4 regions of the Verrucosispora sp. NA02020 genome follow, and region 4 is predicted to be linked to each of the others. Evidence: riboswitches for the same ligand, from Rfam matches in the RefSeq annotation. Region 4 holds a riboswitch; each other region holds the start of a gene.

Region 1 (5,623 bases), 590 kb from region 4:
AACTCTCCTCTCCAGGCCCGTCAACCCGGGCCGGGCACCCCGTCGAATACCCTCGGGGGGTATCTACAACCGTGACCGTACCATACCCCCCAGGGGTACGTTATCCTCGTGTTCATGAGCACACCCGCGCCGATCCGCGGCTACACCGCCAGCAAGGACCAACTGCTCGCCCGACTACGCCGGGTCGAGGGGCAGGTACGCGGCGTCGAGAAGATGGTCGACGAGGATCGCTACTGCATCGACGTGCTCACCCAGATCTCCGCGATCCAGGCCGCCCTGGACAAGGTCGCCCTCGGCCTGCTCGACGGGCATGCCCGGCACTGCATGCACGAGGGCGCCGCCGAGGGCCGCGCCGACGAGATGGCCTCCGAGATGATGGCCGCCGTCGGCCGTCTGATGAAGCGCGGCTGACCCGCCCCACCAGCACGCCCGCCTCGGGTGTCGGCTCCGACGCCCGGCATCCGACACACGCTCGCGACCTGCGTTCCGATGCCGACCTGGCTACCATTCGCCACGATGGCCAGCCGATCCGGAGACCTCCCGGCCCCCGCCCGCCGTCGGGCACGCACCACCGCCGCAGCAGCCCTCCGGCGGCCCGCCGCCATACCCCACGGGGTGCCGACCGCCCCGCCGCAGCCCTGCTGCGGCTGCCGAGAGCCGGCCCCGCCCTCACGGTACGCAGCCATCCTGCCACGCTCGGGCCATTCCGGATGCCCGCCGCCGTGGCCGACCGGCGGCGCTGAACCATCTCGCCCGCCGGTACGTAGTTCGCCTTGGAATCGTTGGGAGACAATGAATGGGCGCCGACCACACCCGTTCCGCTCCGCCCACCCCACCCCGGGTGCGGCGGATCCTCATCGTGACGGTGGTCCCCCTCTTCCTCGCCACCCTGGTCGCCGCGCTCGTGCTCTGGCCCTCGGACCCGCCCCGGCCCGAGGCCGCCGACGACCTGCCCCGATACCACGGCACGGTCACGCGGGTGGTGAACGAGCCCTGTCCACCGAACCCGGTCGTGCCCGAGGGCACCCCGACCACGGCCGGGCAGCAGTGCGGCACGGTCACCGTGCGGGTCGACAGCGGCCCGGACGAAGGTCAGGACGTGCAGACGCCGTTGCCGGACGGGCCGGGGGCACCCCGGGTCAGCGTCGGCGACGCGATCATCCTGGTCTCCCTGATCGATCCCGAGGATCCCTCGATCAGCAGCTACAACATCGCCGAGCACCAGCGGGGCAAGCCGCTGATCTGGCTCGCGGTGCTGTTCGCCGCCGCCATCGTGGCCTTCGGACGGCTGCGCGGCCTGGCCGCGCTGGGCGGCCTGGCGGCCAGTTTCGCCATCCTGCTCACCTTCGTGCTGCCCGGCATCAGCGCCGGCCAGCCGCCGCTGGTGGTGGCCATCGTCGGCGCGGCACTGATCATGTTCGTGGTGCTGTACCTGACGCACGGCATCTCGGCACAGACCTCCGTGGCCGTCCTCGGCACGCTCGGCAGCCTGGTGCTCACCGGCCTGCTCGGGCTGGCCGCCACCCGGGCCACCCACCTGACCGGTTTCGGCAGCGAGGACGCCACCACGCTCTCCATGTTCCGGGGCGACGTCGACCTGCACGGCCTGCTGCTCGCCGGCATCATCATCGGCTCGCTCGGCGTGCTCGACGACGTCACGGTGACCCAGGCCGCCGCGGTGACCGAACTGCGGCACGCCAACCCGAGCTTCACCCGCCGGGAGCTGTACCGCTCGGCGACCCGGGTCGGCCGGGCCCACATCGCCTCGGTGGTGAACACCATCGTGCTGGCGTACGCGGGCGCGTCGCTGCCGCTGCTGCTCCTGCTCACCGCCGACACCCGCGCGCTCGGCCAGATCGTGACCAGCGAGTTCCTCACCCAGGAGATCGTCCGCAGCGTGGTGGCCACGCTCGGGCTGGTCGCCGCCGTACCGCTGACGACCGCCCTGGCCGCGCTGGTGGTCACCGCCGGGCGGCGGGACACGCCGGAGCCCGGCGGACCCGGCGGCCACGACGACGGGCCGGACGGCGACGGCCCCACCCCACCGACTCCCCGGCCCGGCTCGGACCGGTCCGAGGCACTGCACGCACTCAGCACCGCGCGTGCGCGTGACACATCCCCCGCCACCGGTTCGCGGTGGCCCGATCCGGACAGGAGCACGGACACCACATGGTGACACCCCGCAGCGTGACCGCCCCTGCCGACACGGTTCGTGCCCGTGTCGTTGGTCACCCATCGCGATTACGAAATGACGCATCTAGTCAGGTTCGGGGCGTAGAGACCGACATGGACTCTCGGGTAACCTCACTGCCGGTCACCGCCGAAGGCGCGCAGCGGCGCCTGCGGTGCCACCGCCCAATCGCCGCGAGGCGAGCCGGGGACCCAGGTAGGTGGGGTGAATCCGCGTCAGCGGTAGGGGCCACTTCCGTTCCGAACCCGTCAGCTAACTCGGTCGGCGGTCGATGGAAGGGAAAGAAGTGACGGCACCCCTACGCCGCTGGATGACCCCCGTGGTGGCCGTGTTCGCCGCGTTCGCCGTGTTCGCCGGACCTCTGCCGGCCATGGCCGCGCCGAACCCACCCAGCCCCGCCGAGCACGACGACGACCCGCCGATGCTCAACGACCTGATCGAGTCGGCCAACCGCGACTTCTCCAAGGCCAAGAACCAGCTGGAGAAGTCCAAGAAGCGGCAGCTCAAGCTCGACGTCGAGTTGCGTCGCGCACAGGCCGACCTCGAAGCGCTCAGGCCGCAGGTCGCCGAGATCGCGACGCAGTCGTACCGGACCGGCCGGGTCGGTGCGATAGCGATGTTGTTGCAGAGCAACGCCCCGGACTCGTTCATGGACCGCGCCTCCGCCCTCGACGAGTTGAACCTGTTCAACGACAAGAAGTTGGGCGAGGTCAACGCGATCCGGGAGCGCGCGGACCGGGCCAAGCTCGCGTCCGACGCCGAGGTCCGCGAGCAGCAGAAGCTGACCAACGACATGGCGCGTAAGAAGACCGAGGCGGAGAAGTCGCTCCGCCTGGTCGGTGGCGAGAGCCTGACCGGTGGCCTGGTGGCCGCCACCTCACCGGTCGCCCGGGTGGCACCGAACCGCGCGTCCGACGGGAGTTGGAAGGCGGAGTCGTGCAACCAGAACGACCCGACCACGTCGGGCTGCATCACGCCGCGCACGCTGCACATGTACAAGGAGGTCAAGCGGGCCGGCTTCAACCGCTTCGTCGGCTGCTGGCGACCCGGTGACAAGTTCGAGCACCCGAAGGGCCGGGCCTGTGACTGGTCGTTGCAGAACAGCGGGTTCAGCCCCTGGCACAACGACGACACCCGGATCTACGGCAACAACCTGGCGGCCTTCCTGGTCCGCAACGCCGACCGGCTCGGCATCTACTACGTGATCTGGAACCGGCAGATCTGGTTCCCGACCGAGAACCGGTGGCGGTCCTACAGCGGCCCGTCCAACCACACGGACCACGTACACGTGTCGCTGCTCTGAGCAGCGTCCCGGCGACCTGAGAGGGCCGCTCCGCCGTCTGGCGGAGCGGCCCTCGTCGTCCGTGTCGGTGGGCGGCCCGAGGGTCAGCCCACCGGAGTGACCACGCCCGCCATCTCGGCGGGTTCCGCCGCGACGGTCCGCACCTCACCGGCGGCCAGTCGGTAGGACATGCCCACCACCGCGCACCCGCCGGCGGCCACCTCGGCGGCCAACGCCTCGGAGGACTCCAGCATCGCCTCGACGGTCTGCGCGATGTGGATGTCGACGATCGCGTCCAGGTCGTCGATCCCCGCCCGCTCGGCCCGGCGCAGGCTGGGCACCACCGCGTCCACCACGGCACGCAGGTGGCCCGTCGGCGCGGTCCCGGTGGCCGCCGCGGCACGGGCCGCCTGGACGGCACCGCACGAGTCGTGCCCGAGCACCACCACCAGCGGGGTACGCAGCACGCTCACCGCGTACTCGACGCTGCCCAGCACCTCGGGGCCGATGGTGTGGCCGGCGGTGCGGACCACGAAGAGATCACCCAACCCACGGTCGAAGATGATCTCCGCAGCCAACCGTGAGTCGGAGCAGCCCACGATCACCGCGAAGGGGTGCTGCTCGGCGGCGACGGCGGCCCGGTGGCTGGCGTTCTGGTTGGGGTGCCGGAGCGTGTCGCTGACGAAGCGGCGGTTTCCGGCGACCAGTTCGGCGAGGGCGCGCTCCCGCGAGCCGGGAAGGTCAGCGGTCAGGTACTCGCGTTCGGGACCGGGCTGCGCTCCGATCGTTCCGGGTCGACTCATCCGGCGTCACCTCGCCTCTCGGTGGAATGCCTGGTCATCCCGGCCGGCGCTGGCCACGGGCTGCCACCAACCGTCACACGCAGCGCAAGGCGCGTCAAGCTATGCGTGATCTGCATTTCATGTATTCCAGAACGCTTGCCAACCGGCGCGGGCGGGTGCGGGCGCAGCCCGAGTACGTCAGGGGCAGGCCATACGATGGCGGGCATGGCGACCTCAGACGAGCGAGAAAGCACCCGGAACTGGACTTTCCTGACAAACCACGCGCACGTGCTGCTCGCCATCGCCCGCAACCCCACCGCCCGGCTGCGCGACGTCGCCGGTGAGGTCGGGGTCACCGAACGCGCCGCCCAGGCGATCGTCGCCGACCTGGAGGCGGGCGGCTATCTGCACCGCACCCGGGTCGGCCGCCGCAACGAGTACACCCTCAACCCGGCCGGGCGGTTCCGTCACCCGGCGGAGGCCGACCGCCACATCGGCGACCTGCTCGCCCTCTTCACCGACGCGCCCTCGACCGCGAACGGCGATCGCTGACCGTCCACAGTCGACGACGTGGCGTGGTTCACCGACCCGACGGGGGCTGCGCCAATGCGTTCTCCGCACCGAAACGATAGGTTGAACACGTGTCGTCCGCCGTGCTCGCCCGTCCCCTGTGGCCGGCGACGCTGCGTACGCTGCGGGAGCTGACCCGGCTGGCACTGGCCGCCCTCGTGGTGGCGGTCGGCCTCGGCACGGCCGTCGCCGACCTGCCACTGCGCCCGACCGGCGACCAGCCGACCCATGCCGTCGCCGACCATCGCGCCTGGTCCGTCACCGCCGACGTGCCGACCTGGCCGGGCACGGTCGCACCGGTCACCGAGCACGTGCGGGCGTCCGCCGCGCTGTCGACGTCGCCGACGCAGCCCACGGCGCCGACCGCGCCGCCGGCCCACCCCGAGCCCGCCGCCGAGTCCGGCTCGGCCGGCACCACCACGGTCCACCGGCCCGCCGCGCTGCGGCTCGCCGTCGGCCACGGCGAGCCGCTCCGTCGCGGTCCACCGGCGGCCTGACCGACGGCCCGCCCCCAGGACGCCCTCCGGCCCGCGCCCGTCCGCCGACCCGGCCCCGACCTCGATCCCGACCGACCGTCGCCGAGCGTCCCGGGCACACCGCCGTCGCGGACCCGTCCGGCCCCGCCGCCGTCCTGTCGCCGCCCTCGGCGACCACAGACCTTGCCCAGTCGACGACCCTCATCCGACCGCGAGAGGTGTTGATGATGCGAACCGCTCTCTCCTACGTCCTGCCCGACGTCCCCCGGGCCGCCGTGATCTGGCTGACCCTGCTGGGCGTGGTGATCCTGGCCATCGCCGC
Region 2 (5,623 bases), 5.6 Mb from region 4:
CCAGTGGCACCCGTGAGTCGATGCATCCGAGCAGGACGGCGTACGGCTGCTGGTCGCCGGAGGCGCTCGCGGCGGCGGCGGTGACGTCGTGTCCGTGCACCGGTTGGCCGCTGACGAAGCGCCGGTTGCCGGCGAGCAGGTCGGCCAGGGCGGCCCGGGGGGTCCCGCCGGCCGCCCGGTCGTCCGGTCGGGGGTCGGCCGTCCGTGGCATCGCCATGGTCTCAGGGTGACCGCATCGTCCCGTCGACGTACCCGGTTCCGGGATCTTCTCAGCACCCCGATTCGCGTGGTCTGATGACGGGTAGCCGGTGTTACCACCGGGTATTCCCGGTGTTACGCATCCGCGTGTGCCTGGGGAGGTGGCGATGCCAGATCCGGTCGAGGTACGACTGGGCGACGACGTACGCCTGCACGTGGACATCGACGGACCGGCGGATGCCGAGGTCACGGCGGTGTTGCTGCACGGCTGGACGCTGGACGGGCGGAGCTGGCACCGGCAGGTGGCGGCGCTGCGCGCGGCGCACCGGTCGGTGCGGGTGGTCAGCTACGACGCGCGCGGCCACGGTCGGTCGAGTTGCATGACGCTGCCCACGGCGACGCTGGCGCAGCTCGGCGACGACCTCGCCGCCGTGCTGGACACGGTGGCGCCGACCGGGCGGGTGGTGCTGGCGGGGCACTCCATGGGCGGCATGACGATCATGGAGTACGCGCACCGGCACCCGGGGCACTTCGCCCGCCGGGTGGCCGGCCTGGTCTTCGTCTCGACCACCGCCGAGGGGCACACGCACACCGTCTACGGGTTGTCGCCCCGGATCGCCCGGATCATCCGGCTGGCCGAGACCACCGGCGCCGGGGTGCTCGCCCGCTGCGGGGCCTGGCGTCCGCCCCGGGCCCTGCTGCGCGCGCTGCAGCCCAGCATCCGCTGGATGCTCTTCGGGGACCGCTGCGACCCGACTGACATCCGCCTGGTCACCTCGGCGGTGGCGCGCGCCTCGCTGCGCTCGATCGGCGGCTTCCGGGCCTCCTTCGGCGCCCAGCACCGGCTGGAGACGCTGGCCGCGCTGGCGGACCTGCCGGCAGCGGCGCTGGTCGGCGACCGGGACCGGCTCACCCCGCCGCCGTGCGCGGAGTCGATCGCCGCCGCGCTGCCGGCCACCGAGCTGACCGTCTGCCCCGGCGCCGGGCACATGTTGATGATGGAGCGTCCCGAGGAGGTGACCGGCGCCCTCTCCGGCGTCCTGGGTCAGGTGCTCGCCGACGCCGGACGCACTGGTGGCCGCTCCGCCGCCGGCCGTACCCGCCGCCGCTAGTGCGGTGTCCAGGAACGTTGGCGGTGTCGCGGCGAGGTCCAGGCGGCGGTCCGGCAAGGCGGAGTCGGGCCTGGATACCGGTGTTGTATCCAGGCCCGACTCCAACGCCGCCGGTCGTCGTCTGGACCCGGCGCGGCCCGGTGAACGTTTCTGGACACCGCACTGGAGATCGCACCCGGACACGGTGCCTCCGCGCGCCCGCGAGGTGGGGCGTAATCTCGTGCGGTTGGCCGGGCCGGCGTGACGAGGAGAACGAAGCGGTGGACCAGAGCACCCTGGACCGGGAGATCGCCGTCGAGCAGCGGCATCTCGACCGGGTGTACGCACGACTGGCCGAGCTGCGACGCGCGGCGGTCCGCGCCGAGCGGGACGGCTACCGGCTGGCCCGGGTCGGCAACTTCGGCGCCCTGGTCGAGCGGGACGCGATGGTGTTCCACGCCGCGCAGCGCCGCCACGTGCTCGACGCCGAGTACGAGGGGCTCGTCTTCGGCCGTCTCGACCTGCGCGACGGGCAGGTGTTCCACGTCGGGCGGCTCGGTATCCGCGACGAGGACGCCGCCACGCTGGTGGTCGACTGGCGTGCCCCGGCCGCCGCCCCCTTCTACCAGGCCACCCCGGCCGAGCCGCTCGGCGTGGTACGCCGCCGGACGATCCAGTCCAGCCGGGAGCGGGTCACCCGGATCGAGGACGACCTGCTCGACCCGGACGCCGCACCGGCGGAGATGGCGGTGGTGGGCGACGGCGCGCTGCTGGCCAACCTGTCCCGGGCCACCGGCCGGGGGATGCGCGACATCGTGGCGACCATCCAGCGCGAGCAGGACGAGGCGATCCGCTCCCCCGGTTCCGGGGTCACGCTGGTCTCCGGCGGGCCGGGCACCGGCAAGACGGCGGTGGCGCTGCACCGCGCCGCGTACCTGCTCTACTCCGACCGCAGCCGGTATGCCGGCGGCGGCATCCTGGTGGTCGGCCCCTCCTCGGTCTTCGTCGAGTACATCGCCTCGGTCCTGCCGTCCCTCGGCGAGGAGACCGCCACGCTGCACTCGCTGGGCACGCTCTTTCCCGGGCTGGTCGCCACCCGCACCGACCCGGTCGACGTGGCGGCGGTCAAGGGGTCGCTGCGGATGCGCCGGTTGCTGGAACGGGCGGCCCGGGACGGCGTACCCGACTCCCCGCCCGAGCTGCGGCTGCTCTACCGGGGGCAGTTGCTGCGGCTGGAGCGGGCCGAGCTGGACGCCATCCGGGAACGGGCGTTGGCCCGGGGCGCGCGGCGTAACGAGGTACGCCGGGCCGGCTTCGACGACGTCCTGGCGGCGCTCTGGGCACAGGCCCGCCGGTTGGGTGTCGCCCGGTTGCCCGAGCAGCGGGCCTTCGAGGACGAGTTGATCGACCGGACGGACTTCCGGGACTTCCTCAAGGCGTGGTGGCCCCGGCTGCATCCCCGGCACGTGCTCGGCTGGCTGGCCGATCCGGAACGGCTGCGCCGGTACGCCGCCGGGCTGCTGTCCCGCGCCGAGATCCGGCTGCTGGAGCAGGCGTACCGGGGGCTGGCCGCCGAGGGTCCGACGGTGGCCGACGCGGCGCTGCTCGACGAGCTGGACGCGTTGCTCGGCAAGCCGGTGCGTCCGGCCCGCCAGAAGCGCGACCCGTTCCAGCTCGCCGGTGGGGTTCGTGAGCTGAGCACGTACGCCGACCGGCAGCGGGCTGCCCGCCAGGCGGCGCGGGAGCGGCCGGAGGACTACCGCGACTACGCGCACGTGGTGGTGGACGAGTCGCAGGACGTGTCACCGATGCAGTGGCGCATGATCGGCCGGCGCGGTCGGCTGGCCTCGTGGACGGTGGTGGGCGACCCGGCGCAGACCGCGTGGACGGGTGATCCGCAGGAGCTGTCCCGGGCCCGGGACCAGGCGTTGGGTCGTCGTCGGCGGCACCGGTTCACGCTCACCACGAACTACCGCAACTCGGCGGAGATCTTCGCGGTGGCAGCGGCCGAGATCCGCCGGGCGTACCCGGACCTGTCCCTGCCCACCGCCGTGCGGACCACCGGGGTCGACCCGGTGGATCTGGTGGTGCCGGCGGCCGAGTTGGCGGCCGGCGTGACGTCCGCCGCGAGCGCGCTGCTCGGCGAGGTCGAGGGCACCGTCGGGGTGATCACGCCGGTGCCGCGTCGGGACGAGGTCGCGGCCTGGCTGGGTGGGCTCGGCGGCGAGCGTCTCCAGGTGGTGACCAGCCTGGAGGCCAAGGGCATGGAGTACGACGGCGTGGTGCTGGTCGCCCCCGGCGAGATCCGTGCCGATCCCGGCTCCGGTGTCCGTACGCTCTACGTCGCCCTGTCCCGGGCCACCCAGCGGCTGACCACTATCGAACCGACAGGCTGAGCCCGGAGGCCACCGACCTCGCTTGGCGAAAAAGCAACAAACATACCTTATGTCTGGTTTACTCGTGATCAGGGGAACACCAGGAGTCACACCGGCTGCACGGGTCCCACCAGCACCGGTAGGCTCGGACCCGGCCTCCGCCAGGCGGCACTCGACGGTGCCGGCGGTGACCGCCGCCTAATCGCCCGCCAGGGCGAACCGGGGAACCATGTTCCAGGGGTGCATCCGCGTCCAGCGGTAGGGATCTTCCGTCCCGAACCCGTCAGCTAACCCGGTCGGCGGCTGACGGAAGGACATGTGCATGCCAGCAGTGGCAACCGTGAGACCGGCCGCCCGTATGGCGGCCCTGATAGCCGCGGGGCTCGCCCTTGCCCTGGGCGCCGCGCTGGCGCCGTTCAGCGCCGCCTCCGCGGCTCCCGGTGACGTCGGCGACGAGGGCGGCACCCCGGCGCTGCGCGCCCAGTTGGAGGCGGCCAGCAAGGGTTACCTCGACGCCAAGACCGCCCTGGACCGCTCGGTCGACCGGCAGAAGAAGCTGGCCGAGCAGCTCACCACGACCGAGGGCCAGCTCACCGAACGCAGCACCAAGGTCGCCGAGATCGCCGCGCAGGCGTACCGCAGCGGCCGACTCGGTGCCGCGTCGGCGTTGCTCAACAGCGGATCCCCGGCCGGCTTCATGGACCGCGCGGCGGCACTGGACGCGGTGGCGGCCAACGAGGAGCGCGCCCTGCGCGACCTGCGGGCCAGCCGGGACGAGGTCGGCAAGACCAAGCAGGCCCTCGACGTCGAGGTGCAGGAGCAGCGCAAGCAGGTGGCCGTGATGGCCAAGCGCAAGGAGCAGGCCGAGCGTTCGCTGACGGTGGCCGAGGAACGGGAGGAGCGGGCAGCCGAGCGGGCCGCGGCGGAGGAGCGGGCCAGTCGGGCCCCGGCACGCAGCGGCGGTTCCAGCAGCCCCACGGCCAAGCCGGCGCCCCGCAACTCCAACGGCTCCTGGCCGTCCGAGTCGTGCAGCGTCAACGACCCCACGCCGGCCAACGGCTGCATCACCCCGCGCACCCTGCACGCGCTCAACCAGGCCAAGGCGGCCGGCTTCACCCGGTACGTCTCCTGCTACCGCGCTGGCGGCTCGGGTGAGCACCCGAAGGGGCGGGCCTGCGACTTCGCGGCGCAGAAGAACGGCTTCGGCGGGGCCGCCACCGGCGGCGACCGGACGTACGGCAACAACCTGGCGGCGTTCTACGTCAACAACGCCGACCGTCTCGCCGTGCTCTACGTGATCTGGTACAAGCAGATCTGGCTGCCCAGCAGCGGCTGGCGGACGTACAGCGGCGCGCGTGGCGACCCCTCCAGCGACCACACCAACCACGTGCACCTCTCGGTGTACTGACCCGCACGACACGCCGGGTGGCCGCCCTCACGGGTGGGTCCACCCGGCGTCGTCGTTCCCGCACCCCGACGCGCCCGCCTCGAATCCACCCGCCCGTCGCCGCGCGCTCTCGCGCCACCTTCGTTACCGTCGACATCGAAGCGGACATTTCGTGGCGACCGGGAGGAACGGTTATGAGCGGACCGCAGCGGACCCAGTGCGACGGTGTGTCGTGAGCGCGGCGACCGGCCATGTGATGGTCTTCGCGCCGACCCCCCTGCTCACGGTCACCATCGACCAGCCCAACGAGACGCCGGAGCTGCACCTGCACCCCGGCGGTCAGGGCGTCTGGCAGGCCCGGATGGTGCTGTCCCACGGTGTCGACGTGGTGCTCTGCACCGCGCTCGGCGGCGAGATCGGGCAGGTGCTGGAGCCGTTGCTCGTCAGCGAGGGCGTCGACCTCAAGGTGGTGGCGCGGGACTCTGGCGGCAGCGGCGGGTACGTGCACGACCGCCGGGACGGCACCCGGCAGGAACTCGTCGACGTGACCGGGCAGCCGCTGAGCCGGCACG
Region 3 (5,623 bases), 2.2 Mb from region 4:
GATTCACCCAGCTCACCCACGTCCAACTGCACCACGGCGACAGCGACAAGGCGCCCAGCGCCAACCCGGTGTCGGCGATCTTCGACCGGATCTTCGTGGCCGGCGAGGCCGCCGTCGACCGGTACGCCCGCGCCGGGGTGGAGATCCCGGCCGAGAAGTTCGTGGTGGTGGGCCGCCCGCAGGTCGAGGCGATCGAGGTACGCCACCAGCCGACCCGGGGGCTGACGAACCCCACGGTCCTCTACACCCCCACCTGGACCGGCCACCACGCCGACGCCGACTACTGCTCCCTGCCGATGGCCGAGACGCTGCTGCGGCGGCTGCTCGACCGGGGCGCCACGGTGATCCTGCGCGCCCACCCCTACACCAACCAGCACCCGGGCTCGGCCCGACGCCTGGCCCGGCTGCACGAACTGCTCGCCGCCGACCGCTCCCGCACCGGCCGCCAGCACGTCTTCGGCGCCGCCGCCAGCCGGCTCACCCTGGCCGAGTCGGTGAACCGGGCGGACGCGCTGGTCTCCGACGTCTCCGGGGTGGTCTCCGACTGGCTGTACTCGGGCAAGCCCTACGCGGTCACCGACACCGGCGTCGACGGTGACCGGTTCGTCGAACGGTTCCCCCTCGCCGCCACCGGCTACGTGCTGCGGCGGGACATTGCCGACCTGGACGACGTGCTGACGCGGCTGCTCGACACCGATCCGCTCGCCGAGGCACGCTGGGCGACCCGGCGGCGCTACCTGGGCGACTTCCCCGCCGACTCGTACGCCGAGGCGTTCCTCTCCGCCGCCCGGCGGGAACTGGACCCGGCCTGGACCGCCCCGGCGCCACGGACCACGACCGACGACGCGGCGCTGCCGACCGCCCCCTGAGCGCGCAGCAGCGGCCGTGGTGAGCGGTGGGCGTACTCGGTCAGACCTGTAGACCGAGAAGTAAGGAAGGGTCCCCTGCTATCGCCTGGTGTATAGCAGGGGACCCTTCCTTACATCCGGTCCTTACATCTCGTCCTTACATCTCAGGAGGAGTAGCCGCGGGTGGCGGCCCAGTGGGCGAGGTCGGTGGTGCTCATCCAGTACGAGTAGTACGAGGCGTCGGCCGAGTCCGCGATCTTGACCAGTCGACCGTCGTCCGCGTAACCGACCACGGCGACGTAGTGGCCGCCGGGGAAGGAGTGCCAGCCACCGTCGGTGTCGGTGGCGCTGCCGGCCACGTTCACCACCACACCGCGCCCGTCGGTGATCGCCTCCACCACGTCGGCCTGGAGCTGGTCCATCTGCGTCGGGGTGGCCGAGCCGCCCCGCAGCATCGTGGTCGAGTACGGCTCGCCCTTGAGCGTGGCGTTGAGCACCCGGGTGGTGTCCAGAGCCGAGTTGGTGCCGGCGTACGTGGTGCCGAGCTGGGCGGCCAGGGTGTCCTGGTCACGGTCGACCCCGGCGGCGCTGAGCGCGTTGCGTACCGCGGCCGGGCCGCAGTAGTAGCCGGTGGTCTGGGCCTGGAAGTCGTAGTCCAGGACCTTGCGCGTCGGTGGCTTCGGTGCGGTCTTCTCGCTGACGGCCACCGGCGAGGGGGCCGCCGAGGTGGCCTTCGGCGTGGGCGAGGGCGACGGTGACGGTGCGGCGCTGCTCGGGGCCGCGCTGCCCGGCGGGGTCGACGGGGTCGGCTCCGCGCGGGTGTCGGCGCGGGAGGCGACGGTGTCGCCCCGCATCTCGGCGACGGCGGTCGTGGTGTGCGCGGTCGTCGGGGCGTCATCGGTGCCGACGAGTACGGCACCGGTGCCGGTGGCCAGCGCCAGCGCGGCGGCCGAGGCGGCGACGACCTGGTAGGGGCGTTCGGTGGCCAGCCGGCGTAGCTGGCGCGTCAGGGTCTGCTTCACGGAGTCCTCCACGGGGGCTCGGGGAGGCACGGCGATCCGCTCCGGCGGTCAGCTCGACAGGACATGCCGAGGACCGCCCGAGTGGGCGGACGGGCCGTGCGAGGGGCTTCGCCCGGTCGGGGCCGGGCGGGGGCCGCAGTCAGCTCGCGGCCGACGGCCCGGTGAGCGCGGGCACCGCAGTGCCGTGGAGGAACAAGAGGGGTATCACAAGGGGATGCACGAGAGGAAAGCTCCTTCCGACACCGCCGACCGGGTTAGCTGACGGGTTCGGGCGGGAAGTTGGCCCTACCGCGAGCCGAGGCTCGCGGATTCACCCCAGAGGTGCGGTGGGTCCCCGGTTCGTGAGACCACGATTAGGCGGGTCGATGCGGCGTCGCCTCCTGCGATCGGTTACCGCATCGGACGGGCCGACATTACTGGTCGGTCATTGCCCTGCCAACCCGCTCTGACCTGCGCAAACATGATCCAGCTCAGTGATTTTCGGGCGTTCGGTCATCGATGTCCCGCAACAGGACCGACGGTGATCGACGTAACGGGCGGTGACAACCGGACCACCCCCGGACAATGCCTCCGGACATCACGTCACGTCTCGGGCGGTTGCGGCACCACCGTCCGTTCCGGCGATCGGTGTGACCGGGCTCACCCGATCAGGCTGGATTACCGGGGCTCCGCGCGTCTCGCCCGAGTCACCCCACGCGCGCCGGACGCCAGCGCAGGGCCGCAGCGGCCGGACGCGCGGCGGTGGTCACGGCGGGTGCCGGCACCGGGTTCGGTCGCAGGCGCTGCGCGGCGGCGTACGCCTCGGCGGAGAGCACCCGGGCCGCTTCGGTGGCCCGTTCCGTCTCCCGCCAGGCGGCCCGTTCCCGCTCGGCGGCGGCCCGGTAGGTGGCCCGGTGGTTGTCCCGGACGACCCGGGCCAGCACGACCTCCTGTGCGGCCGGGTGCAGGCGGGGGTCCCAGCCGGCCCGCCGGGCCAGCACGTCGGTGAGCTGCCGCGCCGACAGGTCACCGCGCCAGTGCGCCACCATCGCGGCGTGGTGCAGCCAGCGTTCCCGGGCGGCGTACTCGCTGGCGGTGCGGGGGGTGCGGGGGGCGGGCAGCGCGGTGGTCCCGGCGAGCCGTCGGGCCCGGCTCTCCGCCTCGTCGAAGCGGGCCCAGGCACGGTCGAGGGCGGTCTGGGCGGTACGCCACGCGTCCCGCCGCCGGGCGGCGTTCTGTGCGGCCCCGGCGGCGGCCACCGCCACCTCACCGGCGTAGCGGCGCAGGTCGGCCGTCTCGGCCTCGGCGGGGTCGTCGGCGGGGCCGGTCTCGTCGGGGCCGGACGGTTCGGGCCGGGCGACCAGGACGGTGAGCACGCCCAGTGCGAGCACGAGCAGCACCGACCAGATGGCGGCGGCCCGGGGCACCTCGATCAGGAACTGGTAGAGGACGGTCTTCTCCATGGCGGTACCTCGTGGGCCGTGGTGCGCTGACAGCGGGCCGCCGGCACCCGGTCCCCCGACGGCGGCGCGTCGGAACCGGGCGGGGCGGTGACGGGATGTTTCGCGGGGCAGAGGTCCCGGGCGTTGCGGGACGGGCTGCGGCGGAGTCCGGTCGGTGTGCCGCAGCGGGGCGTGAGGTCAGTCGCCGGGTGGGGCGCGGGCACCGTGGGCACCCGGCGGGACCGCCGTCGGGAGGGACGCCGCCGGGCCGCCCACCACCGCCGTCACGGCGGGCCGCTGCGCCAGGCCCGCCTCGGGCGGCAGCCCGGGTACGCCGAGCGCGTCGGCGCGGTCGACGGCCCCCGTGGCGGACACCGTGACCAGCGCACCCGTCGACGAGGGGCGCCAGTCGGCACGGGGCGAGGGCACGAGGAGAGGAGCCGACCCGAACCGGCCGGCGACGGGGTGCCCGACGAGCGCGGCCTGTGCGGGCGCGGCCAGTGCGGGGGTGGCCAGTGCGGGCGCGGCCAGTGCGGGCATCGCCCAGGTGCCGAGGGTGAACGCGGCGGCGACCGCGAACCCGGTCAGCAGTCGCGTCGCCCAGCGCGCCAGCCACCACAGGGGACGGGCGGGCGCGACGGGAAGCACCCGGTCACGCTACCGCCACCACTGTCGCACCGCATCGGCGGCGGGCGTGTCAGGTAGACGACGCGCCGTAATCGGCACACGAAACAGCAGGTCGGGGCGTCGACGACAACGGTCCACGGTGGACTCAGCGGTCCCGGTCGCGGAGACCTGCCGTACTCGGCTCGTCACCCGGCACCCGCTGCCTCGGCGGCCCGGCGGGCGGGCCAGCGGGCGATCCGGCGGGCGGATCTGCGGACGGTCCCGCAGGCTCGGCGGACCCGCCACCAGGCGGGGCGGCGGGGCCGGCGGCAGCGCGGCTCGGGGCGAGTCGGCGCATCATCGGTTGCTCCACGTAGCGGTGCAGCAACGCGGCCAGCGCCAGGGTGAGCAGCAGGAACCCGATCACCGCCGGTACTCCCCACCAGCCGGGCAGGCCGGTGCCCCAGTCTCCGGTGAGCCGCAGGATCGTCATGATCGCGAAGACGTGCACCAGGTAGAAGGCGAACGAGACCTCGCCCAGCCAGACCATCAGCCGGGAACGCAGCGGCGAACGGCGACCGTGCACGTCCGCGTCGGCCGCCGCCGCGATCACCAGGACGTACGCCACCGACAGCAGTGCCGCCCAGAGTTCGGCCCGGATCCACTGCGAGGCCGCCACCCAGGTCGCGACGAAGATAACGGTGGCCAGCGGCAGCCGGGGCCCGCGCCAGCGACCGCGCAGCATCAGCTCGGCGGCGGCCACACCCATCCAGAACTCCAGCGACCGCACCAGCGGGAAGATCTGGGCGAACCACCACCGGCTCTGCTCCGGCACCAACTGCTGTCCGGGCCAGAGCGCCAGGATCAGCAACGGCATGGCGATCACGACGGCCCACAGCATCCACGGCCTGGCCCGTCGGATCAGCGGCAACGCCAACGGCAGGCACAGATAGAAGAACAGTTCGCAGGAGAGCGACCAGCTCACGTTGTTGACGCTGTAGAAGTAGCCCGGTCGCGGGTCCCATGCCTGGAGCAGGAAGAGGTTCTCCAGCGCGGCCACCGGGTTGATCGGGTCGGCGAACCAGAGCGCCGCGAGCATGGCCAGCGCCCACAACACCAGGTGGTTCGGATAGATCTTGGCGAGCCGACGACGCCAGAACCGGCGGCGGGAGTCACCGACCCGGGCCGACCAGACCAGCACGAAGCCGCTGAGGATGAAGAAGAACTGCACCCCGGACAGGCCCAGGGTGAAGATCTCGCTGACCACCGCCTGGTGACCGGGCTCGGCGATGATGCGCATGGTGCCGGCGTGGAAACCGAAGACCAGCAGCGCGGCGATCCAGCGCAGTCCGGTCAACGAGGGCAATCGGCTGGCGTCACCGCGTCGGGTGGTGGAGGGCTGCCTATCGACGACGGTGGCGCTGGTCATTCCGGGCACCATACCGGTGCGGGCACACCCACTCGACGCGAGGCAGGAGGGGCGGATGCGGCGCAGGTGTCAACCGGTCCTCCGGTGGCCTAGTATTCCCGGGACTTGGATGAGCACCCACCCCGCCATCCGGCTCGGTGGTGCGCCGGGCATGCCGAGGCGGGGCCGGCACCGACGAGAGGCAGAGTCAGCGATGCACCAGCGGATCCTGATGCGGGCCCGAAAGGGTCCCTTCGACGTCAACTCGCCCGAGGAGACGTTCGAGCGGAACCTGATCGGTGAGAACGCGGGCAACCT
Region 4 (5,623 bases):
CGTGATCCGGCTGGGTCAGCCCGACCCCGCCCGCTCGGGCGACCACGTCGCGCGGACGAAGACCATGCTCGCGGAGACGGCCGGGCACACCCGGATGCTGCGCTGGAGCGTGGTCGGCGCCGCGCACTGGTTCGTGATGGTCGGCTTCCTCGTGCTGTCGCTGCTGGTGCTCGAGGCGTACTTCGAGGTGGTGTCGCCGACCGCCGGGCTGCCGCTGGTCGGTGGCTGGGCGCTCTACGGACTGGTCACCGAGTGGATCGGCATCCTCGGTGTCGTCGGCATCGTGGTGCTGATCGCGATCCGGGTGGCCAACCGTCCGAGCCAGGCCGGACGCCGGTCGCGGTTCACCGGCTCCACCATGTGGCAGGGCTACTTCGTCGAGGCCGTCGTCCTCGCCGTCCTGGTCATGGGCTTCCTGATCCGTGGCTTCAAGGTCGCCACCGACCACTTCGAGTACCCGACCTGGGCCACCCCGCTGAGTCACGCGGTCGGCTCGGTGCTGCCGGACTGGGAGTCCGGGGTCAGTGTCGCCGCCCTCATCAAGATCGCGATTTCGATGACCTGGCTCATCGTGATCTCGCTGAACGTGACCATGGGCGTCGCCTGGCACCGCTTCCTCGCCTTCCCGAACATCTACTTCAAGCGGAAGCCCGGTGCCTCCGGCTCCGGACTCGGGCCGCTGCGGCCGATGACGAGCGAGGGCAAGCCGCTGGACTTCGAGGAGGCCGATCCGGAGAAGGACCAGTTCGGCGTCGCGCACGTCGAGCAGTTCACCTGGAAGGGCCTGCTGGACTTCAGCACCTGCACGGAGTGCGGCCGCTGCCAGTCGCAGTGCCCGGCCTGGAACACCGGCAAGCCGTTGTCGCCGAAGCTGCTGGTGCTCAGCCTGCGCGACCACGCGTACGCTAAGGCGCCCTATCTGCTGGCCGGCGGCGGTAAGGACCTCACCGGCGAGGAGAAGGCCACCGCCGCGCAGCTCGCCCACCTCGACGTGCTGGCCCTCGCCGAGGCGGAGAAGCCGCTGATCGGCGACGCCGAGGCGGGCGGCGTGATCGACCCGGACGTGCTCTGGTCGTGCACCACCTGCGGCGCCTGCGTCGAGCAGTGCCCGGTGGACATCGAGCACGTCGACCACATCGTCGACATGCGCCGCTACCAGGTGCTGATCGAGTCGAACTTCCCCTCCGAGGCCGGCGTGATGCTGCGCAACCTGGAGAACAAGGGCAACCCCTGGGGCGCGCCGCAGAACACCCGGGAGGACTGGACCAAGGGCCTCGACTTCGAGGTGCCCCGGGTCGGCGAGGTCGAGGACTTCGAATACCTGTTCTGGGTGGGCTGTGCCGGTGCCTTCGAGGACCGCGCCAAGAAGACCACCCGGGCGGTCGCCACGCTGCTGAACGAGGCGGGTGTCTCGTTCGCCATCCTCGGTGAGGGCGAGACCTGCTCGGGCGATCCGGCCCGCCGGATCGGCAACGAGTTCGTCTTCCAGATGCTCGCCCAGCAGAACGTGGAGACGCTCAACGAGGCGTTCGAGGGTCGCGAGAAGGCCAAGCGCAAGATCGTCGCGACCTGTCCGCACTGCTTCAACACCCTGGGCAACGAGTACGGCCAGCTCGGCGGCGAGTTCGAGGTGGTGCACCACACCCAGTTGCTGGCGCACCTGGTCGCCACCGGCAAGCTGACCCCGGTGCAGCCGGTCGACGGCGGCGTCACCTATCACGACCCGTGCTACCTGGGCCGACACAACCGGGTCTTCACCCCGCCACGCGAGGTGCTGGGCAGCGCCGTCGGCGCCGACAACGACCTCGTCGAGATGCCGCGCAACAGCGAGCGTTCCTTCTGCTGCGGCGCCGGTGGCGCGCGCATGTGGATGGAGGAGCGGATCGGCAAGCGGATCAATGTGGATCGGGTCGAGGAGGCCATGTCCACCGGTGCGAAGACCGTCGCGGTCGGCTGTCCGTTCTGCTCCACGATGCTGAGTGACGGAGTGAACGGCAAGGGCGCCGGCGACCAGGTCGAGGTGGTCGACGTGGCCAGCGTGCTGCTGCGTTCGATCAAGCCGGAACAGGCCCGGGGCGCCGAGGAGGGCGAGCCGGTCGCCGGTTGACCAGCGCGAACGTCGGGACGTGTCGGGCATCTGTACGGATGCCGACACGTCCCGATTTTTATATTGGCGTAGATAACTGTAACGAATTGGTCGACACCCTTTGTGTGCGGTCGGTCGCACAAAGGTGAATGAGCCGTTGGTCGCCTTGATTCCGCTGCGCGCCTTCCCTAATGTGGGGCACCGACCGCCGTGGTCGTCTGTCTCGCCCCTTACCGCTAGCGGGACGCCCGGTGGTCGGTCGCAAAGGAGTCGGTGCCGGTGGCAACCATGCCCCTCCATCGTCATGCGCCGGGACGTTCCACCCCCGTGCGCGGGCTGCGCAAGGCCGCTCGCCGCCTGGTCGTCCTGGTCGCCGCTGCTGCGGTCGGTGCCGGTCTGGTCGCCGCGCCCGCGTACGCCGCGCCGTCGGTGGACGAGATCGAGCGCCAGATCGACAAGCAGTGGCAGCAGCTCGAACCCACCATCGAGCAGTTCAACAAGGTGCGCTCGGAGCTGAGGGTCAACCGCGAGAAGGTCGACAAGCTGGAGAAGAAGATCCAGCCGTTGGCCCTGGAGACCGAGTTGGCGATGAACCGCGTCGCCGGTCTCGCCTCCCGGTACTACATCACCGGCCCCTCGCAGGAACTCGGCGCGGTGCTGCTCAACGCGAAGCCGGACCAGCTCGGTGAGCAGATGGCCCTCCTCGACCGGCTCGCCTGGGAGGAGCGCCGCCAGCTCGAGGGCGTCATGAAGATCCGCAAGAAGTACGACGACCAGAAGGCCACCCTCGACGCGCTGATCGTCGACCAGGAGGCCAAGCAGAAGCAGCTGGCGGCGAAGAAGAAGCAGATCGACGCCGAGATCAAGCGGCTGGAGCGGTCCCTGCCGGTCACCACGGTCAAGACCACCAACTGCCCGACCATCAACGGCGTGGTCAGCGACGCGGCCCGGACGGCCATCCGGACCGCCTGCGCCCAGGTCGGCAAGCCGTACGTCTGGGGCGCCACCGGGCCGAACTCGTTCGACTGCTCCGGTCTCACCCAGTACGCGTACCGGGCGGCGGGTATCTCCCTGACCCACTTCACCGGCGCCCAGTGGCGCGAGGGCAAGGCGATCTCGCGGGCCGACGCCCGCCCCGGTGACCTCGTGTTCTTCCGCAGCGACGTGAGTCACGTCGGGATCTATCTGGGCAACAACACGATGGTGCACGCGGCGCGTGCCGGTGTCCCGGTCAACGTCTCGCCGATCACGACGATGCCGGTCGCCGGCTTCCGTCGACCAGGCTGACGCCTGAGCGCGTACGCAGGAACCACGGAAGGCCCTCGGTCAAGCGACCGGGGGCCTTCTTCATTGTCGGATTAATGCACCGAGAGTGACGGTGTGGGTGTGTTGCGTATTGACGCCGGTCGTCCCTACGCTGGGCAATCGTCGGCCCGCTGGCACAACCGCCCATCCGGGGCGGTGACGGTCCGACACCGCCGAGTCGCTGTCCGAGCGAGCCGGGGACCCAGGTTTCCGGGGTGAGTCCGCGATGGTCGCGGTAGGGCGTCCCCTTCCCGCCCGAACCCGTCAGCTAACCCGGTAGGCGGTCTGGGAAGAAGGAGTACGCAGCCCGGTGGCACACCATGCCCCGCGGCCACCGTCGTACCGGCCGGGGACATCCGGCCCGACGACGGCTGCGCCGCGATTCCGCTGGTACCGCTGCACCACCGCACTCGCCGCACTCGCCGCGACCGCCGTCCTGCTGACCGGTGGCGCGACGGCGGCCCACGCCGACCCGACGGTCGACGACATCGAGCGCCAGATCGACGAGGACTGGAACCGGCTCGAAGCCGTCATCGAACGACACAACGCGACCAGACAGGACCTGGCCGGCACCCGCCGGGAGGCGGACGCCCTGACCGCCCGTATCGCCCCGCTGCAACTGCAGGTGGACGAGGCGATGAAGCGGGTCGGCGCGCTGGCCGCGCGGGCGTACCGGGGCGAGCCGGTCCGCGCCGTGAACACGCTGCTGGGCAGCCGGTCCCCGAGCGAGGTCGTCGCCCAGCTCGGCCTGCTCGACCGGTACGCCCGCTTCCAACAGGAGGACGTACGCCAGGCGAGTGAACTGCGGGACGAACTCGCCGCCGCCCGAGCCGGACTGGACCGCACCATCGTCGAGCTGACCCGTACCGAAGCCGACCTGGCCGCGAAGCGGCGGCAGATCGACACCGAGATCGACCGGTTGCAGCGGTTGCGGCTGCGGGCGTACGACGACGGGGGTGGTGGTCCGCTGCGGCCGGCGCCCTGTCCGGCCACCTACCCGGGTGGCCCGGCCGGCGAGGCGGTCACCTTCGCGTGCGCCCAGATCGGCAAGCCGTACTCGTGGGGTGCCGAGGGGCCGCACGCGTACGACTGCTCGGGGTTGATGTTGGCCGCGTGGGCGCGGGCCGGGGTGTCGCTGCCGCACAACGCGGCGCGGCAGCGGCAGGTCACCGCCTCGGTCAGTCGCGGCGACCTGCGCCCGGGTGACCTGGTCTTCTACTTCCGCGACCTGCACCACGTGGGGATGTACGTCGGCGGCGGCTGGGTGGTGCACGCCTCCCGTGCCGGCAAGCCGATCGCGATGAAGCGGATGGACACCAGTCCGATCCACAGTTTCGGTCGGCCCGGCTGAGTCCCCGGGCGGACGACCACGGGCCCGCGTCCGCGCGGCGCGGGCCCGCCGGTGGTCAGCGGGTCGGCCAGGTACGCCAGTTCTGCCAGGCACGGCTCGGCGTCGGGCCGCGCTGCCCCTGGTAGCGCGAGCCGTAGACGAGCGAGCCGTACGGGTGCTCGGCGGGCGAGGCGAGCCGGAAGATGCAGAGCTGACCGATCTTCATGCCGGGCCAGAGCATGATCGGCAGGTTGGCCACGTTGGACAGTTCCAACGTGACGTGGCCGGAGAAGCCGGGGTCGATGAAGCCGGCGGTGGAGTGCGTCAGCAGGCCGAGGCGACCGAGGCTGGACTTGCCTTCGAGCCGGCCGGCGAGCTGGTCGCCGAGCGAGATCACCTCAAGCGTGGAGGCGAGCACGAACTCGCCCGGGTGCAGCACGAACGGCTCGCCGTCGGGCACCTCCACCGGCGAGGTGAGATCGTCCTGCTGGGTGGCCGGGTCGATGTGTGTGTAGAGGTGGTTGTTGAACACCCGGAAGAGCTTGTCCAGGCGTACGTCGATGCTGGACGGCTGCACCAGGGTGGGCTCGAAGGGCTCCAGCGCCAGAGTGCCGGCCTTGATCTCGGAGACCAGGTCACGGTCGGAGAGCAGCATCGCCACACCATAGCGGCCGGTAGTCGTGACCTGCGTGTCGGACTACCTGCTTAGAACGTATGTTCGATAGGATGTCGGCATGGCTTCCTGGTCCGATTTCGCCGTCGACGAGCCCCGACTCGCCGACGGGATCCGCCTTCTCATGCAGCAGTACGGCCCGGGCTTCGGCTACCTGGCCACGGTCCGCGCCGACGGCGGGCCCCGGGTGCACCCGGTCTCACCGGTGATCACCGACGACGGTCTGTTC

The links. Region 4 has a riboswitch for cyclic di-AMP ahead of HUT12_RS00415 (NlpC/P60 family protein). Riboswitches for the same ligand answer to the same signal wherever they lie in the genome.
Region 1: linked by a shared signal. The riboswitch ahead of HUT12_RS03220 (hypothetical protein) and the one ahead of HUT12_RS00415 (NlpC/P60 family protein) in region 4 are both predicted to bind cyclic di-AMP.
Region 2: linked by a shared signal. The riboswitch ahead of HUT12_RS25490 (hypothetical protein) and the one ahead of HUT12_RS00415 (NlpC/P60 family protein) in region 4 are both predicted to bind cyclic di-AMP.
Region 3: linked by a shared signal. The riboswitch ahead of HUT12_RS09915 (C39 family peptidase) and the one ahead of HUT12_RS00415 (NlpC/P60 family protein) in region 4 are both predicted to bind cyclic di-AMP.

What each region holds. Positions count from the first base shown of each region.
Region 1 is NZ_CP054923.1:679,094-684,716, reverse strand. Features, by position in the region: gene HUT12_RS03230 (metal-sensitive transcriptional regulator) at 115-411, shown strand; gene HUT12_RS03225 (YibE/F family protein) at 797-2,176, shown strand; cyclic di-AMP (ydaO/yuaA leader) riboswitch at 2,343-2,474, shown strand; gene HUT12_RS03220 (hypothetical protein) at 2,478-3,494, shown strand; gene HUT12_RS03215 (carbonic anhydrase) at 3,578-4,276, opposite strand; gene HUT12_RS03210 (MarR family winged helix-turn-helix transcriptional regulator) at 4,472-4,807, shown strand; gene HUT12_RS03205 (hypothetical protein) at 4,897-5,322, shown strand; gene HUT12_RS03200 (hypothetical protein) at 5,526-5,623, shown strand, end outside.
Region 2 is NZ_CP054923.1:5,725,774-5,731,396, forward strand. Features, by position in the region: gene HUT12_RS25475 (carbonic anhydrase) at 1-211, opposite strand, end outside; gene HUT12_RS25480 (alpha/beta fold hydrolase) at 366-1,310, shown strand; gene HUT12_RS25485 (AAA family ATPase) at 1,571-3,685, shown strand; cyclic di-AMP (ydaO/yuaA leader) riboswitch at 3,850-3,982, shown strand; gene HUT12_RS25490 (hypothetical protein) at 3,987-5,072, shown strand; gene HUT12_RS25495 (1-phosphofructokinase family hexose kinase) at 5,308-5,623, shown strand, end outside.
Region 3 is NZ_CP054923.1:2,256,510-2,262,132, reverse strand. Features, by position in the region: gene HUT12_RS09920 (CDP-glycerol glycerophosphotransferase family protein) at 1-869, shown strand, start outside; gene HUT12_RS09915 (C39 family peptidase) at 1,013-1,882, opposite strand; cyclic di-AMP (ydaO/yuaA leader) riboswitch at 2,099-2,240, opposite strand; gene HUT12_RS09910 (hypothetical protein) at 2,557-3,312, opposite strand; gene HUT12_RS09905 (hypothetical protein) at 3,490-3,939, opposite strand; gene HUT12_RS09900 (acyltransferase) at 4,064-5,326, opposite strand; gene HUT12_RS09895 (polysaccharide pyruvyl transferase family protein) at 5,520-5,623, shown strand, end outside.
Region 4 is NZ_CP054923.1:91,619-97,241, forward strand. Features, by position in the region: gene HUT12_RS00405 ((Fe-S)-binding protein) at 1-2,107, shown strand, start outside; gene HUT12_RS00410 (NlpC/P60 family protein) at 2,360-3,373, shown strand; cyclic di-AMP (ydaO/yuaA leader) riboswitch at 3,553-3,689, shown strand; gene HUT12_RS00415 (NlpC/P60 family protein) at 3,702-4,742, shown strand; gene dcd (dCTP deaminase) at 4,798-5,376, opposite strand; gene HUT12_RS00425 (pyridoxamine 5'-phosphate oxidase family protein) at 5,456-5,623, shown strand, end outside.